Regions from separate parts of the Paenibacillus sp. MT124 genome, predicted to be linked through region 1. Evidence: predicted binding sites of a transcription regulator. Region 1 holds the regulator's gene; the other holds the start of a gene.
The links. Region 1 encodes Rex, which represses fermentation and respiration genes when NADH is low (regulators of the CRP and FNR family bind a similar motif). Its sites were predicted from a motif close to TTGTGAAATATTTCACAA; they were not measured.

Region 1 (7,709 bases):
TGTCGTACTTGAAGAATCCTTCGCCCGTCTTAACACCGAGATGTCCTGCACGTACCATTTTCTTCAATACGGTAGAAGGACGATATTTGAGCTCTCCGAACTCACGGAACATTCTTTCCAGCGCAGCTTCAACGGAGTCCAATCCGAAACGGTCAGCCATTTCAAGCGGGCCATGCTGGAAGTTGTATCCGATACGCATTGCATCATCAATATCTTCAGCAGAAGCAACGCCTTCTTGAAGGACATGAAGAGCTTCATTGATCAGCAAGCAAATCAGTCTGGACGTAACGAATCCAGGGGATTCATAGATCATTACACCTTTTTTGTCTACAACCTCTTCCACAAATCTTCTTGTTTCATCGAAAGTGGAATCCGATGTTTTCAAACCACGAATAATTTCTACAAGGTCAACCCGGGAAACCGGGTGAATAAAGTGCATACCAATAACACGCTCTGGGTACTTGGTCGAGCTTGCAAGCTCGGTCAAACTCAGCGTGGATGTATTACTTGCAAGAATAACATTGCTTGGGCAAACCTGATCCAATTGGCTGAATACCGCCTTTTTGGCTTCCAGATCTTCAGAAATCGTTTCGATAACCATATCGCATGATCCCAGTTCTGCCAGATGAGCAACTTTGGTAATACGGGATAAAATCAATTTTTTCTCGGCTTTGGTAATAGCCCATTTCTCTAATTGCTTATCGAGGTTTGTTTCAATCATGTCATATGCATGGTTAAGCTTCTCCGCTGTGTGCTCCACCAGAAGCACATCAAGTCCTTTGGCTGCAAGCATTTGGGAAATGCCTTGTCCCATGGTGCCGCCGCCGACAACTCCTATTTTTTTAAAAAACATGGTTCTGCTCCATCCTTTCGGTTCTCTATTTCTCTATTGTACCCTGTTCGCCGAAAATTACAAATTTCGACCCAACATATAATAATATCTTAGCACGAGTGAAAAGTAAAAAAAAATAACCGGCATAAATAAATTATGCCGGTAAAAGGGCGCTGTCACGAAATTGACAACGAAATTGCTCCCCAGACAAAACTTCTTCTCTCATCAGCGTATCCAATGAATTGTCGAAAATTGTCCGTTGTTCTTCGAGCAGACGTTTGGTCTGATCCATCAGATCCTGCAGAATCATTTTATTTTCGCGCATGAGCTCTTCTGTTGTAACCATATCCATGTTTACAATACCAAGCGAGGTCAGACCCGAAGCCATCATCGTCTGTACAACATTGGTCGCCTGTTCAAAGTCATTGCGTGAACCGGTACTGCGACCACCGTAGTACATTTCTTCTGCTGCTGCACCGCCAAGTGCAATCATGATCTGTTCTTCCAGAAAACGCTTGGTGTATAGGAATTGCTCCTGCTGCGGATTGTGACGTACATAACCGAGTGCCTGTCCACGCGGGCTGAGAGCAACCTGGCTTACGCTGCCAGGACGTACGAGCTCTGCCATGATGGCATGTCCCAATTCGTGAATGGCTACCCGTTTTTTCTCTTCAACACTGGATTCACGATCTGTCTTCTCACCCATCATGACTTTATCAATCGCCAGAGACAAGTGGCGCTGTTCAATGTTGAGCAGTCCATCTCTCATGGCGTAGATTGCTGCTTCATTCATGACACTTTCAAGCTGTGCACCTGAAAAGCCGTAGGATTCCTCTGCTGTTTTCTCCAGGTTTACACCTTCCATAAGAGGTTTATTCACCGCATGGAGCTCTAAAATATGTTTTCTGCCTTTCTTATCAGGCAGGTCCACCTGGATATGACGGTCAAAACGTCCCGGACGAGTTAAGGCGCTGTCCAGCATTTCCTTACGGTTTGTTGCTGCAATAACGAGAATACGCGGTGTATCAGATGTATAAATTCCGTCCATTTCCGTTAACAGCTGATTGAGCGTCTGGTCATACTCACGCTGCTGACCGCCTTCACGTTTACCACCAATAACATCAATCTCATCGATAAAGATAATGGCGTTCTCTTTGTTTTCTTTCGCGGCACGTGTTCTGGCATCACGAAACAAATCACGAATTCTTCCAGCACCTACGCCGACGTACATTTCTACGAACTCACTGCCTGAAGCGGCAACGAATACGGAATCAGTATAATGTGCAGCCGCTTTGGCCATCAGGGTTTTCCCTGTTCCTGGAGGGCCTGTAAGCAGGATCCCCTTCAATGGGCGAATCCCGAACTTCTGAATTTCTTCATGTTTGATGAGAAAATCAAGAGCTTCCCGCAGCTCCTGCTTGGCACTATCCTGGCCGCCAATTTCTTCAAACGTCAGCTTGGTGGGTCCTTTTTTCTTGCGCTTACGTTCCTGACCCGCTCCAACGGTAATGCCACCCCGCATCTGCATCATAAGCAGCAATCCGCCCACAACCGCTGCTGCGATCAGAATCGGAAAGATATTCACACCAATAAAAGCGAGAAAGATAATCAACACGGGGACAAAACCAATGGCAACTTCCTTCGTCCATTTAGGCATTAGGCCACACTCCTATCTGGCCGGGTACACGCGGCAGAATAATAAACTTGCTGGCATCTCCGTCTCTAAGACTTACATATACGTTATTGTCATCCATGGCTGTATTCACTTGAATACCATTGGTCGCCATCTTGGATAATGTTGGTGTAATTTCGGTGTACTGCTTGTTCTCCATCGCCTGAGCGACGGTAAACATTGCATCGCCCCACCAGTTCTCCAGGGCTTCATTCGAATGATCAACGACATCAAGTTTCAATGAGCGCGAGCCGATCAGGGTCTGTCCTTCTTTCTGAATATATTGAACCAATCTGCCCAAATCTACATTTGGTTGCAAATCAAGTTTCAATTGTACATCATTGCGGTTAATAGTTAACTGAACATCATTAACCCCTTCATACTGGGTTACCATTTTTTCAATCGGATTCTGCATGGCCACCTGACGATACACAAACCAACCTCCAAACAACACAACGGCTGAAATGACGGCAGTTAAAGCAATAGGCAATACTTTTAGCTTCAAGTGAGTTTCCCCTCCCAAATTTTTGGCCCATCCCTATAGCTTATAGGCATAATATGAATTGTGTACGAATGACCTGTGATGTGCCCAACAGGTTTTATTTCCTGTTTGATGTAACCTTGAATACATATTTGAGTATATCACATCGTATATACAATTTCGAAGGCGAAAATATGAATAAATTATTAATTTTAACTATTCAAATCCAGAATAATTTTCGAGATACGCCAAAAAACCGGATCAGGCGGGGTTCCGTCTGCCGGTTCTTTGAAGATTTTACCTGAAAAATCTCTGAATATCTGTTTAACTGTTTGGAATCGTATAGACCAAATCAACCTGTTCTCCATTGCTGAAGCGATAGAATCGATAATAGTTGTGCGTATCATCTTTGTAATAAACTTGCCATACATAGACGCCATTGACGACTCCAGGCATAATTCGTTTGATCTCTCCGCCCGGTACTTCAGAGCTGAATCGATTGCGAACTTGTGCTTCCGATAACCCGTTCTGCAGCAATTCACTGTGCACAGCGTTGCTTCCTGTGACCGGTTTATTGGTTGCATCAAACTTAACCCAGACGGCGATGTCCTGATTATTTTTATTTTTGGCCATCATCGTCCAGTAAATGTTATCTTCGCCTTCTTTTTGACCCCAGACGTATTTTCGGAGATCCTCATAAGAAGTTATCCCGAGCTGCTCCTGCGCCGCTTGAATAGCTAGCGCTTCTTCGTTGCGCTGGTCCTGGGTAATATAGACATAGAAGCGCTGTAATCCAAACAGAATCAAAACCAGGATGAGCAGCGAGATCCAGATCCATTTCTTTTTTCTTTTCAAAAGCCGAACTTCCTTTCCCCTATGACGCTGCTGCTATTCTGAAATTAACGGGCGAGCAGTCCGTCAAATGCAAGTTGAGACTCGCGCAGAATGCGCTCTTCATCCATAGTAAGACATTCACCATGTTTCACCAGCTGTTTGCCGTCAACCCATACATGCTCCACATCCTTGGCTGAAGCGGAGTAAATGGTATGAGAGATTAGATCCGTGTGCGGATAGAAGTGTGCTTGTTCAATATTTAGCGCAATGAAATCAGCCTTCATGCCGACTTGAAGTGCTCCCGTATTGTTCAGGAAGATGGACTTGGCACCATACCCCGTTCCAAGTAGCAGCGCTTCTCCCGCTGGAACCGCTGTTGGGTCACCGGATACTCCCTTATGAATCAAAGCAGCCAGTCTCATCTCTTCAAACATATCCAGGTTGTTGTTGCTTGCTGGTCCGTCTGTTCCGAGAGATACGGTTACTCCAGCTTTCAGCAGATCCGGAACACGCGCAACACCCGAAGCAAGCTTCAGGTTGCTTCCCGGATTGTGAGAGACCGCTACATCATGGCGTGCCAGAATTTCAATCTCCTCATCATTCAAATGTACGGCGTGAGCTACAAGAGAAGGTCGAGAGAAGAAACCGAGCTTTTCCAGATGTGCCACTGGACGCAGTCCATAATCCGTTACATTCTGTTCGACTTCGCGAAGGGTTTCCGACATATGGGTGTGCAGCGGCAGATCCAGATCATGTGCAACCTGTACCAGCTTCTCTATGTAATCCGGAGGGCAAGTATACGGCGCATGCGGTGAGATGATCGTCGTAATTCGACCACCAGCCTGTCCGTTCCACTCGCGTGCAAACGCAGCCGATTCTTGCAGTTTGCGCATTTGCTCTTCTTCGGAACAGAGACCAATGACACCACGTGCCAATGCGGCACGAATCCCGGATTGTTCAACCACTTTTGCCACCTGGTCCATATGATCATACATATCCAGGAATGCCGTTGTTCCGCCTTTCAGCATTTCTAATACAGAAAGCGAGGTGCCCCAATACACGTCCTCAGACGTCATTTTCGCCTCCATAGGCCACATTTTCTCCTGAAGCCATACTTGCAGGGCCAGATCGTCCCCGTGACCTCTCAGAAGGGACATGGCTGCGTGACCATGCGTATTGATCAGACCCGGCAAAAAGACCAGTCCTTTGCCATCAACCTTCGGCAGGCTCTCATCTCCATCCGGCAGTGTCTCACCAATATGCACAATCTTGTCATCTTCAACGACCATATATCCTTGAACCACGGTCCATTCCGTACCACTATTTACAGCAAATTTGCCGTTATGAATTACCCATCTATTTGTCGTCATCTTCCTCGTCGTCCTTTCCGTTCTCCAGATAATAAGCAAGGCTAAGCAGATCCGTTGTAAAATCAGCATGATGAATACGGACGTGCGGTGGTGTTTTCAAGATGGTTGGTGCAAAGTTCAGAATCGCTTCAATGCCGGATTCCACGAGCTGATCGGCTACGTTCTGAGCTTCGGTATCCGGAACGGTAATGATACCAATACGAATATTATCTTTTTTGACCGAGTCCGTTAGTTCATTCATGGGCTGTACTTTCAGGCTGTTAATCTGACTGCCGATCTTAGGACCGTATGCATCGAAAACAGCAACAATTTTCATGTTGTCTTTCAGATAGGCGTTGTAATTGGACAATGCATGTCCCAAGTTACCAGCTCCGACCAGAGCAACATTGATTTGCTGATCAATTTTCAATATATGACGGATTTTCTCGATTAGATACGATACGTCATATCCAATGCCTTTGCGACCGAAGTCCCCAAAGTATGCAAGGTCTTTGCGAATCTGGGCAGGATTAAGATCCAGGCGTAGTCCCAGTTCCTGTGATGACACCGTGCCCACCTCACGTTGATGCAGTTCATTCAAATAGCGCAAGTAAACAGGCAATCTGCGTACCACAGCTTCCGAAATTTTATCTGATTTCATTACATTACTCCCCCTTACCAAGGCCACAATAGATAAATAAAAATGTAGCATCCCGCATAACCTTTTTCGTTTCCGAATGAAATCATGCAAGATGCCTTATAAGATATCAAGTTAAAAGTGCTTCAAAAATAATTCACACTTTAATAAAGTTTACAGCGAGAAGCCCTTATTGCGCAACGATGTCACTCCTGATTCGAAGCAGACGCGTCCTGAGCCGGCGTTTCCAGCCACTCGCTAATCCGTGGAACCATCTGTTCAGTCAGCATATGTTCCATTTTGGGACCAGGTAATGAATATAGGAAATACTTTCCGTAATAAGACTCAATGACCCGTGTATCGTAAACGATGACTATACCCCGATCCTTAGCCGTACGAACAAGCCTGCCGAATCCCTGCTTGAAACGAATGACGGCCTGTGGAACAGACAGCTTCATAAACGGATTCTTTTTCTGTTCCTGCAGCAGTTCACTCTTCGCCTCGACGAGTGGATGGTTCGGTGGCTGGAAAGGCAATCTGACAATGGCCAGACATGTTAAAGCCTCTCCAGGGATATCTACTCCTTCCCAGAAACTGCTGGTGCCCAGCAGAACGGTTGCTTTCGCATCCTGGAACCTGCGGGTTAACTTGGAACGACTACCACTATCAACGCCTTGACCGAGCAGCGAAATATCGTTACCCGACAGCGCTTCTTTTAATGGGTCATACACCTGGCGCAGCATTCGGTATGAAGTAAAGAGCACCATCATACGGCCCCTTGTCGCAATAGCCGTTTCGGCCAGAGATCGTACAAGCATGTCGACAAAGTGAGCATCCCCCACACTGCCTTTTACGCTTGGGAAATCACGAGGGATGACCAGCAAAGCCTGGTCCCTATACCGGAATGGCGATGGCAGCATGGACGTCAGCAAACGGTTATTATCGGCTGCTTCCTGCAAGCCAAGCTGTTCAATCATGAACTGAAATGACTTATCGACCGATAGCGTAGCCGAAGTAAGGACAACGCTTTTCTTTTTATCGAAGAACATGTCCTTCAACTGTGCACTAACATCGACAGGAACGGCATACAGCTGCAGTGATTTGCTGCGGAACTGGCCGCTTGCCTCCATCCAGTATACCGTTTTGGCATCATCCATTCGCATGAAGAAACGTAGGTTTTCTTTGAGCGTTGCCAAATCCTTAAGCAGACCTGTAATGTCCGTGATCAAGCTATCCGATTGATAATCGTCCTGGTCTTCTTTGACTTCAAGAAGCAGCTTGTCTCCCTTGCGGATCAAGTCCCCCAGTGTGACATAAATCTGGTTCTCGTAATCCTGCAGCTCCTGCCACTTTGCCGGTTTCATTGAAGGCTTCAGTCTAAGGGAAAATTGCCCTGTTTCTCCGGGAGAAGCATCACTCCGCTCAGGCAGCAGGTTAAACAAGGCATCGCTCAAACGATCCCACATCTCTTTGACTTCAACAGCAAGCGGGAACATCTGGTCAATGACTGAGCCCCACTGCACCGAATTTTCATGCCCCGCAAGTTGTGTTCGCAGCATGGGAAGCTGACCGTTCCGACTATCCTTAAACAATCGGGTCAGGGTATGAACCAACGTGAAATATTTCATGTGAAGACCCAGGTGCTTACCCGCCACATCCTCGAGATGATGAGCCTCGTCGATTACGAGACTATCGTAAGCAGGAAGAAGCTGATGAGCTGCTTTTACATCCGTAAACAATTTGGAATGATTCGTAATGACGATATCAGACAATCCTGCTTCATGCTTCGCCCGATGGTAGAAGCACTTCCTGAACCAAGGACAAGAACGTCCCAGGCAGGATTCCGATTCGCTCTGTACCGTTTCCCAGAAGTCCCCACCGCGCGCACTGAGGTTCAGCTCCTC
Region 2 (7,709 bases), 2.4 Mb from region 1:
TTGGATGTGCTTCCTTATTTGGGGCAATATAATGGACAGCTCACGCCGTCTTTGAATCGGCTTGCCGAAATTGTGGGCGATGAAGACGATTTCATGGAGCAAGGTGCATATGACGCATACAGGTGTCTAGTGCAGGTGAACGGCGGAAGGCAAACCTTTGAGGTGCCTTCCTTTTTGAAGTTACATGTCGCTTTACAACGAAGGTTGATTAAACTAATATTGAATTATCTGCCTTTGGACAGTGATTTTGTCGACTTTACCCGTATCGAAACCATTCGCCGCAAGGTGATAGAGCCTTATGCGAAGACCTGGAGCCTAGATTTAGGACAGACACTTGCTTGTACCCGGGAGTATGATCTGGTTTCCTTTGGCTTACGGACAGACGTACAGGATCAATCTTTCGAGTATCGTCTCGTGCAATGGAACGGAACTTATGAGCTTTCACTCAGGGAGATTGACCGATATCTTCGGATCGTTCCTATGAGTCCCGAGGACTATCTTGTACCGGAAACGGCTGATCAGGCCGCATTTGATGCGGATCAACTGCTCATGCCGCTGGTTGTGCGTTCGCGGTTACCTGGAGATACCATGAAAGTCATGGGATTAAACGGAAGCAAAAAGGTGAAAAATATTTTCATCGATGAAAAAATCCCCCCCTCTGTCCGTCCGCGTATTCCCGTGGTTTGTGACGGAGCAGGCAACATTGTCTGGTTGCCGGGTGTTCGCCGGTCGAGTATTGCACCGGTGAAGGAGGATACTTCCGCCATCCTGTACATGACTGTAGGCAATTCAGCGATTCAGGGGTAGTGGTTATGGTTCAGGTAAGGCTTTCATAGTATAACTTAGGAGGTTCGCACAGTTGCAGAACGACATTCAGGAAGTATTGATCAGTGAAGAAGAAATTCAAAGTAAAGTCAAGGAATTAGGCGCAACACTAAGTGCCGAATATGCAGGTCGCAATCCTTTGGTCATTTGTGTGCTCAAGGGTGCGTTTATATTTATGGCTGATTTGGTTAAAAACATAACGGTACCTGTTGAAATGGATTTCATGGCAGTATCAAGTTATGGAGCATCCACCAAATCGTCAGGCGTTGTTAAGATCATCAAGGATCTCGACGTCTCGGTTGAAGGCCGTGAGGTTCTCATTGTCGAAGATATTATCGATAGTGGACTTACGCTCAGTTATTTAATTGAACTGCTTCAAAATCGCGGTGCCGAAACGGTGCGCGTGGTTACGCTTTTTGACAAACCTTCAGGCCGTAAGGTTGAGCTTGAAGCTCATTACACCGGCTTTGACATTCCTGACGCATTCATCGTCGGATATGGTTTGGATTATGCCGAGAAGTACCGAAATCTCCCTTACATCGGGATTTTGAAACCGGAAGTATACAGCAGTTAATAAGCATGCTAGTTCCAAGCCCAGTTCTGCTCGTGCCTTCTGTTGAGAAGCCATGTCGGGCTATGTTAAAATAATTAAAGTGTCTCGAGAGGAGGTAGGGGATGAATCGGTTCATCCGGAATTCTGGTTTTTATTTGATTCTTTTTTTAGTCGTGGTGGGCATAGTGCAGTTCGTCAGCAATGGCGGCGAAGCCACAGATAATCCTAGATATGATCAGTTGCGCACGGCGGTTAAGGCGAACAACATCTCGGAATTGACGGTTCAATTCGACGGTCAGTCTTTTCTTGTGACCGGTCAATATAGAGAGAAGCCTAGCGAAGCCAAATCAGAAAATTTCTCAACGTACATTCCTCCTACGGATGAAGCGATTAGTGAGCTTGTAGCGGCAAGTGAAGCTAATAATTTCAAGTTAAATCAGGAGCCAATGAGAGGTGACAGCATCTGGCTGACACTTCTGACATCCTTTATTCCTTTGATCATTATGTTCCTGCTGTTCTTCTTCCTGTTTAATCAGGCACAAGGCGGCGGCGGTAAAGTAATGAACTTTGGTAAAAGCCGTGCCCGTCTCTATAACGAAGAGAAGAAGCGGGTTACATTTGAAGACGTCGCAGGTGCGGATGAAGAGAAGCAGGAGCTTGTTGAGGTCGTTGACTTCCTCAAAGATCCTCGCAAATTCGCAGCTGTAGGTGCACGGATTCCTAAGGGCGTATTGCTCGTGGGGCCTCCGGGTACTGGTAAAACGTTGCTTGCTCGTGCCGTTGCAGGTGAAGCGGGTGTGCCGTTCTTCAGTATCTCGGGTTCTGACTTCGTCGAAATGTTTGTCGGTGTCGGTGCATCCCGTGTACGTGACTTGTTCGAAAATGCAAAGAAAAACGCCCCATGTATCATCTTTATTGACGAGATTGATGCTGTAGGTCGTCAGCGTGGAGCTGGCCTTGGCGGTGGTCACGATGAACGTGAACAAACGCTCAACCAGTTACTCGTTGAAATGGACGGATTCGGAGCCAACGAGGGTATTATCATCGTGGCTGCAACGAACCGTGCAGATATTCTGGACCCTGCCTTGCTGCGTCCGGGACGTTTTGACCGTCAAATTACGGTTGACCGCCCTGATGTAAAAGGTCGTGAAGCGGTACTGAAAGTACACTCCCGTAACAAACCACTCACAAAAGATGTGAAACTGGATATTATTGCGAAGCGTACAACAGGCTTCTCTGGTGCGGATCTCGAGAATCTCCTGAATGAAGCGGCATTGCTTGCGGCACGCCGTAACAGAAGAGATATTTCCATGCGTGAGGTAGACGAGGCGATCGACCGTGTCATCGTAGGTACGGAGAAGAAAAGCCGTGTCATCAGTGATCGCGAGAAACGAATTGTTGCTTATCACGAAGCAGGCCATACCATTGTAGGATACTTCCTGGAACATGCCGATATGGTACATAAAGTGACCATCATTCCGCGCGGACGTGCGGGTGGATATGTAATCATGTTGCCAAAAGAAGACCGTATGCTGGTTACCAAGCAAGAGCTCTTGGACAAAGTTACAGGGCTCCTCGGGGGCCGTGTGGCAGAAGAATTGTTCATTGGCGAAATTGGTACTGGTGCATACAGTGACTTCCAGCAAGCGACAGGTATTGTTCGCAGCATGGTTATGGAGTACGGTATGAGTGAGAAATTGGGACCTATGCAATTCGGAAGTTCACAAGGACAGGTATTCCTTGGACGGGATATTGGCCATGAACAGAATTACTCGGATTCCATCGCTTATGAGATCGATCAGGAAATGCAGCGCTTTATCAATGAATGTTACGAGAAATGTAAGGACTTGCTCGTAAAACATTCCAAAGAAATGCACTTGATCGCTCAAACGTTGCTTGAAGTGGAGACACTGGAAATGGATCAGATCAAACAATTGATCGAGACAGGTTCCTTGACTCCAAAACCGGAGAGCGATAATGATAACGAAGGTACGCCAAGTGAAGGCGGAGAACCAATCGTCGATAACATCGGTGATGTGCGTGTTCGCATTCAAGGCAAAGACGAAACACCTGAACCACCTGCCGGAGATATCCCTAACGATGCTCCGAATCTGGATAAAGGCAACAGTAATGATCCAGATGATGGTGGTACGAAGCCAACGTCTTAATTTCTAACAGAACCTGTTCTGAGAACAGATCAAAGAGAGCCGAGAGGCTCTCTTTTTTTTGTGCGTTTTGTTCAAATTGCAGAGATAATGATAACTGCGAGCTAGAGCGCGAACTACGCAGGAAACGGTTGATTAGGGTGTTGTTCTGTGCCCTTTTCATTTATTGACAGAGTCGTGAACGTTGTGTACATTAGGTGTTAAACCGCTTGTGATTCGTTTCTCAAGCGAAAATATCGACGCAGATAGTCACAGGAAACGGCGCATGGCGCTGTCCGTCAAAGGAGAGGATCACAGGTGGAAGCTCTGGCTTTAGAGCGCAAGGCTGAGATGAACCGGGAGCTGCGAGCGCGGCTGATGGAGTTGAAGAAGGAACGTAATGCTATTATTCTTGCTCATTATTACCAACGTGACGAAGTACAGGAAGTAGCCGATTTTCGTGGGGATTCATTTCTATTGGCACAGAAAGCCGCACAAACGGATGCGGATGTCATTGTATTCTGCGGGGTTCATTTTATGGGTGAAAGCGCTAAGATTTTGGCCCCGAACAAGACGGTTATTATTCCGGATGAACGTGCTGGATGCCCCATGGCAGACATGGTCAATGTTGAGGGCCTGCGTAAACTGAAAGCGCAGCATCCCAATGCAAAAGTAGTGACGTATATCAATTCCTCGGCTGAGATTAAGGCGGAGACCGACATCTGTTGTACATCGGCCAATGCAGTCCGGGTTATTCAATCTGTTGATTCTGATGAGATTATCTGGGTGCCGGATAAAAACCTCGGACATTATGTTCAGCAGCACACAGACAAAAAAATGATTATCTGGGAAGGGTATTGCAACACTCACGATATGCTGACTGTAAAAGATGTCGTTGAGATGAGAGCTAAATATCCAAATGCCGAGTTTGTCGTACACCCGGAATGTCGTCCAGAAGTCGTGGAGATGGGAGACTTTGTAGGCAGCACGACAGCCATTCTTGAATATTGTAAAAATTCTTCTGCTAAGGAGTTTATCGTGGGGACGGAAGATGGTACAGGATACCAGCTGCGACTGGATAGCCCGGATAAACAGTTTCATTTTGCCACCAAGTTCCTGGTGTGTCCAAACATGAAGGTCAACAACCTGAAGAAACTGGTTAAATGCCTGGAAACGATGAAGCCGGAAATTTACGTACCACCGGCCGTTGCCGACAAAGCCAGAGAATCGCTAGAGCGCATGTTACTGGTGAAGTAGCATGCGCTACTCTTGCTCCGAGACAGGTGAATAGGATGATACCGCAATATATAGTGGATTTTGATCTGTCCCAGCTGCCCATTGTGGAGACGGACGTACTAGTTATTGGTTCTGGCATTGCCGGATTATATACAGCCATCAGGGCAAGCAAACATAATCAGGTATTGATGATTACAAAGAAGTCGTTACTGGAGAGCAATACCCGCTATGCACAAGGTGGCATCGCTGCGGTAATCGCTGAAGATGATTCCCCTGCGTACCATCTACAGGATACACTTGTGGCTGGAGCGGGCCTGTGTCGCCGCGAGGCAGTGGAAGCATTGGTAAACGAAGGCCCGGATGGAGTACAGGAACTAATCCGTCTGGGCACATTGTTTGATGTGGAGAACGGCGAGCTGGCGTTGACGCAGGAGGGTGCGCACAGTCACCGCCGTATTTTGCATGCAAATGGTGATGCGACTGGATACGAGATCGTGAGGGCTCTCGCAGCTCAGGCAAGTGCACATTCAGGTATTGAAGTCTGGGATGAGCATTTTGTCATTGACTTGATCACGGATCACGGAGAATGTGTAGGGGCATTGGTTCAGAAGTCTGACGGTACAAAGGTGTTTGTAAAAGCGCGTGCTACGGTGCTCTGCTCCGGCGGGGCGGGGCAATTGTACCGCTATACAACCAACCCGGAGGTTGCCACAGCTGACGGTGTTGCCATGGCATATCGTGCAGGTGCAGTCATTCGCGATATGGAGTTCATTCAATTCCATCCGACATCCCTATGTTATCCGGGTGCTCCGCGCTTCTTGGTTTCTGAAGCGGTACGGGGCGAAGGAGCGTTTCTGCGAAATATCAAAGGTGAGCGTTTTATGGAACGTTATCATCCACAGCTTGAACTCGCTCCGCGCGATATTGTTGCACGAGCGATTGTTAGTGAGATGGAGATGACAAACAGTACATTTGTGTATCTGGATATTACTCATGAATCGGCTGAGTTAATCAAGCACCGATTCCCTACCATATATGAGACATGTATGCGGTACGGACTGGATATGACCACAGACTGGATTCCGGTTGCTCCTGCAGCACACTATATGATGGGCGGCGTCAAAACGGATTTGAACGGAGAGAGCAGCATTGGAAGGTTGTTTGCTTGTGGTGAAGTTTCCTCAACGGGAGTCCACGGAGCCAATCGTCTGGCGAGTAACTCATTGTCTGAAGCCATCGTATTTGGGCACAGAATTGTTGAACGCATTCAAACACTGCCACCGCTAAATTCAATACAAATTGATTCCCAATTGCCGCCGGATAGTGTTGGGAATAAAACATGGGAAGAGCAGCAGCCGATTTCGGAACGGCGTTTGCGTTTGCAAAAGATGATGGTTCGTCAGGTGGGTCTGAGACGTAACGGTGCCGGCTTACAGGGAGCCTTGGATAAACTGGAGAGTGAAATGGACATCTTCAATTATTTGCTGACACATAAGGAAGAGATGGAATACGCCAATCTGTTAACCTGTGCCTGGCTGGTCACCAGTGGGGCATTACATCGTCAGGAGAGTCGGGGTGCACATTACCGTGAGGATTTCCCGCTTCGTGATGATGCGGCTTGGCAGAAGCATAGTTTGCAGCAAAGAGAACAAGCGATTGTGGAGGAATTGATGTCATGATACTGAACGGATATAATGAAGGACTCATCGAATCCATCAAAAACTGGCTTCGCGAGGATGTGGGGGCAGGGGATGTCACTACGAGTGTGACGATTCCGGCAGGCCATCAATCGAAGGCAGTTATTCACGCCAAAGACCACGGGGTCATCGCAGGCATATCAGTAGCTGAACTGGTATTTCGGGTAGTAGACCCATCGCTCGTATTTAGACCGATGGTTCAAGATGGAGATGAGGTTACTAGGGGAACAACGCTGGCAGAGGTGGAAGGAAGCACCCACAGTCTGCTTACAGGTGAGCGTCTGGCGCTAAACCTGCTGCAGCGCATGTCGGGGATTGCAACGCGCACACGTTCATATGTTGATGCATTAGAGGGCCTCTCTACGCGATTGGTGGATACACGTAAAACAACCCCTGGACACCGCATGCTTGAAAAATATGCAGTACGGATCGGTGGAGGGGCGAATCACCGATTCGGATTGTACGATGCGGTTATGATTAAGGATAACCATATTAAAGGCGCAGGCGGCATCACAGAAGCGGTGAAGCGGGCAAGAGCTGTCATTCCTCATACGATGACTATTGAGGTGGAGACTGAGAATCTGACACAGGTGAATGAAGCCTTGCAGGCAGGTGCAGATATCATTATGCTGGACAATATGCATCCGGATCAGATGTGTGAGGCTGTTACGGTAATTCGTAAACAGGCTCCGCATGTGAAGGTGGAGGCATCAGGCAATGTTTCTCTGGAGACAATCCGTGGAATTGCCGAGAGTGGTGTGGATGTAATTTCGGTTGGAAGGTTAACCTATTCTTTCGAGAGCCTTGATATCAGCCTAGATTTAAACGAAAAGAAAGAGGGGTGAACCTCTTTGATTCTTGTTGTAGACGTGGGCAACAGTAATATTGTACTCGGCGTGTATCAAGGCCGGTCGTTGCTCCACCATTTTCGTCTGAGCACATCCCGTCAGTCCACAGTGGATGAATACGGCGTATTGATTTATAATTTATTTCATATGTCGGATATATCCACACGCGACATTGAAGGAGTCATCATCTCATCGGTGGTTCCTCCGCTTGTGCATGTGATGGAAACGATGTGTGAAAAATATGTTGGCAAAAAGCCAATGGTTGTGGGACCTGGTATTAAAACAGGCCTAAACCTAAGGTACGAGAACCCGCGTGAGGTAGGCGCAGATCGCATTGTCAATGCAGTGGCAGCCGTTGAGAGATACGGTGGTCCACTTGTGGTTGTTGATTTTGGTACTGCGACGA

Region 2: nadA (quinolinate synthase NadA) is a predicted target of Rex. The motif match lies at 3,753-3,770, and genes of this name have one in related genera.

The regions. Positions count from the first base shown of each region.
Region 1 covers NZ_CM179500.1:4,177,500-4,185,208, forward strand. The annotation lists gene AC3RCI_RS18765 (3-hydroxyacyl-CoA dehydrogenase family protein) at 1-853, opposite strand, end outside; gene AC3RCI_RS18770 (AAA family ATPase) at 987-2,489, opposite strand; gene AC3RCI_RS18775 (hypothetical protein) at 2,482-3,009, opposite strand; gene AC3RCI_RS18780 (hypothetical protein) at 3,310-3,840, opposite strand; gene AC3RCI_RS18785 (amidohydrolase) at 3,885-5,189, opposite strand; gene AC3RCI_RS18790 (redox-sensing transcriptional repressor Rex) at 5,176-5,829, opposite strand; gene dinG (ATP-dependent DNA helicase DinG) at 6,012-7,709, opposite strand, start outside.
Region 2 covers NZ_CM179500.1:61,735-69,443, forward strand. The annotation lists gene tilS (tRNA lysidine(34) synthetase TilS) at 1-807, shown strand, start outside; gene hpt (hypoxanthine phosphoribosyltransferase) at 860-1,399, shown strand; gene ftsH (ATP-dependent zinc metalloprotease FtsH) at 1,501-3,546, shown strand; gene nadA (quinolinate synthase NadA) at 3,841-4,779, shown strand; gene nadB (L-aspartate oxidase) at 4,815-6,437, shown strand; gene nadC (carboxylating nicotinate-nucleotide diphosphorylase) at 6,434-7,300, shown strand; gene AC3RCI_RS00320 (type III pantothenate kinase) at 7,307-7,709, shown strand, end outside.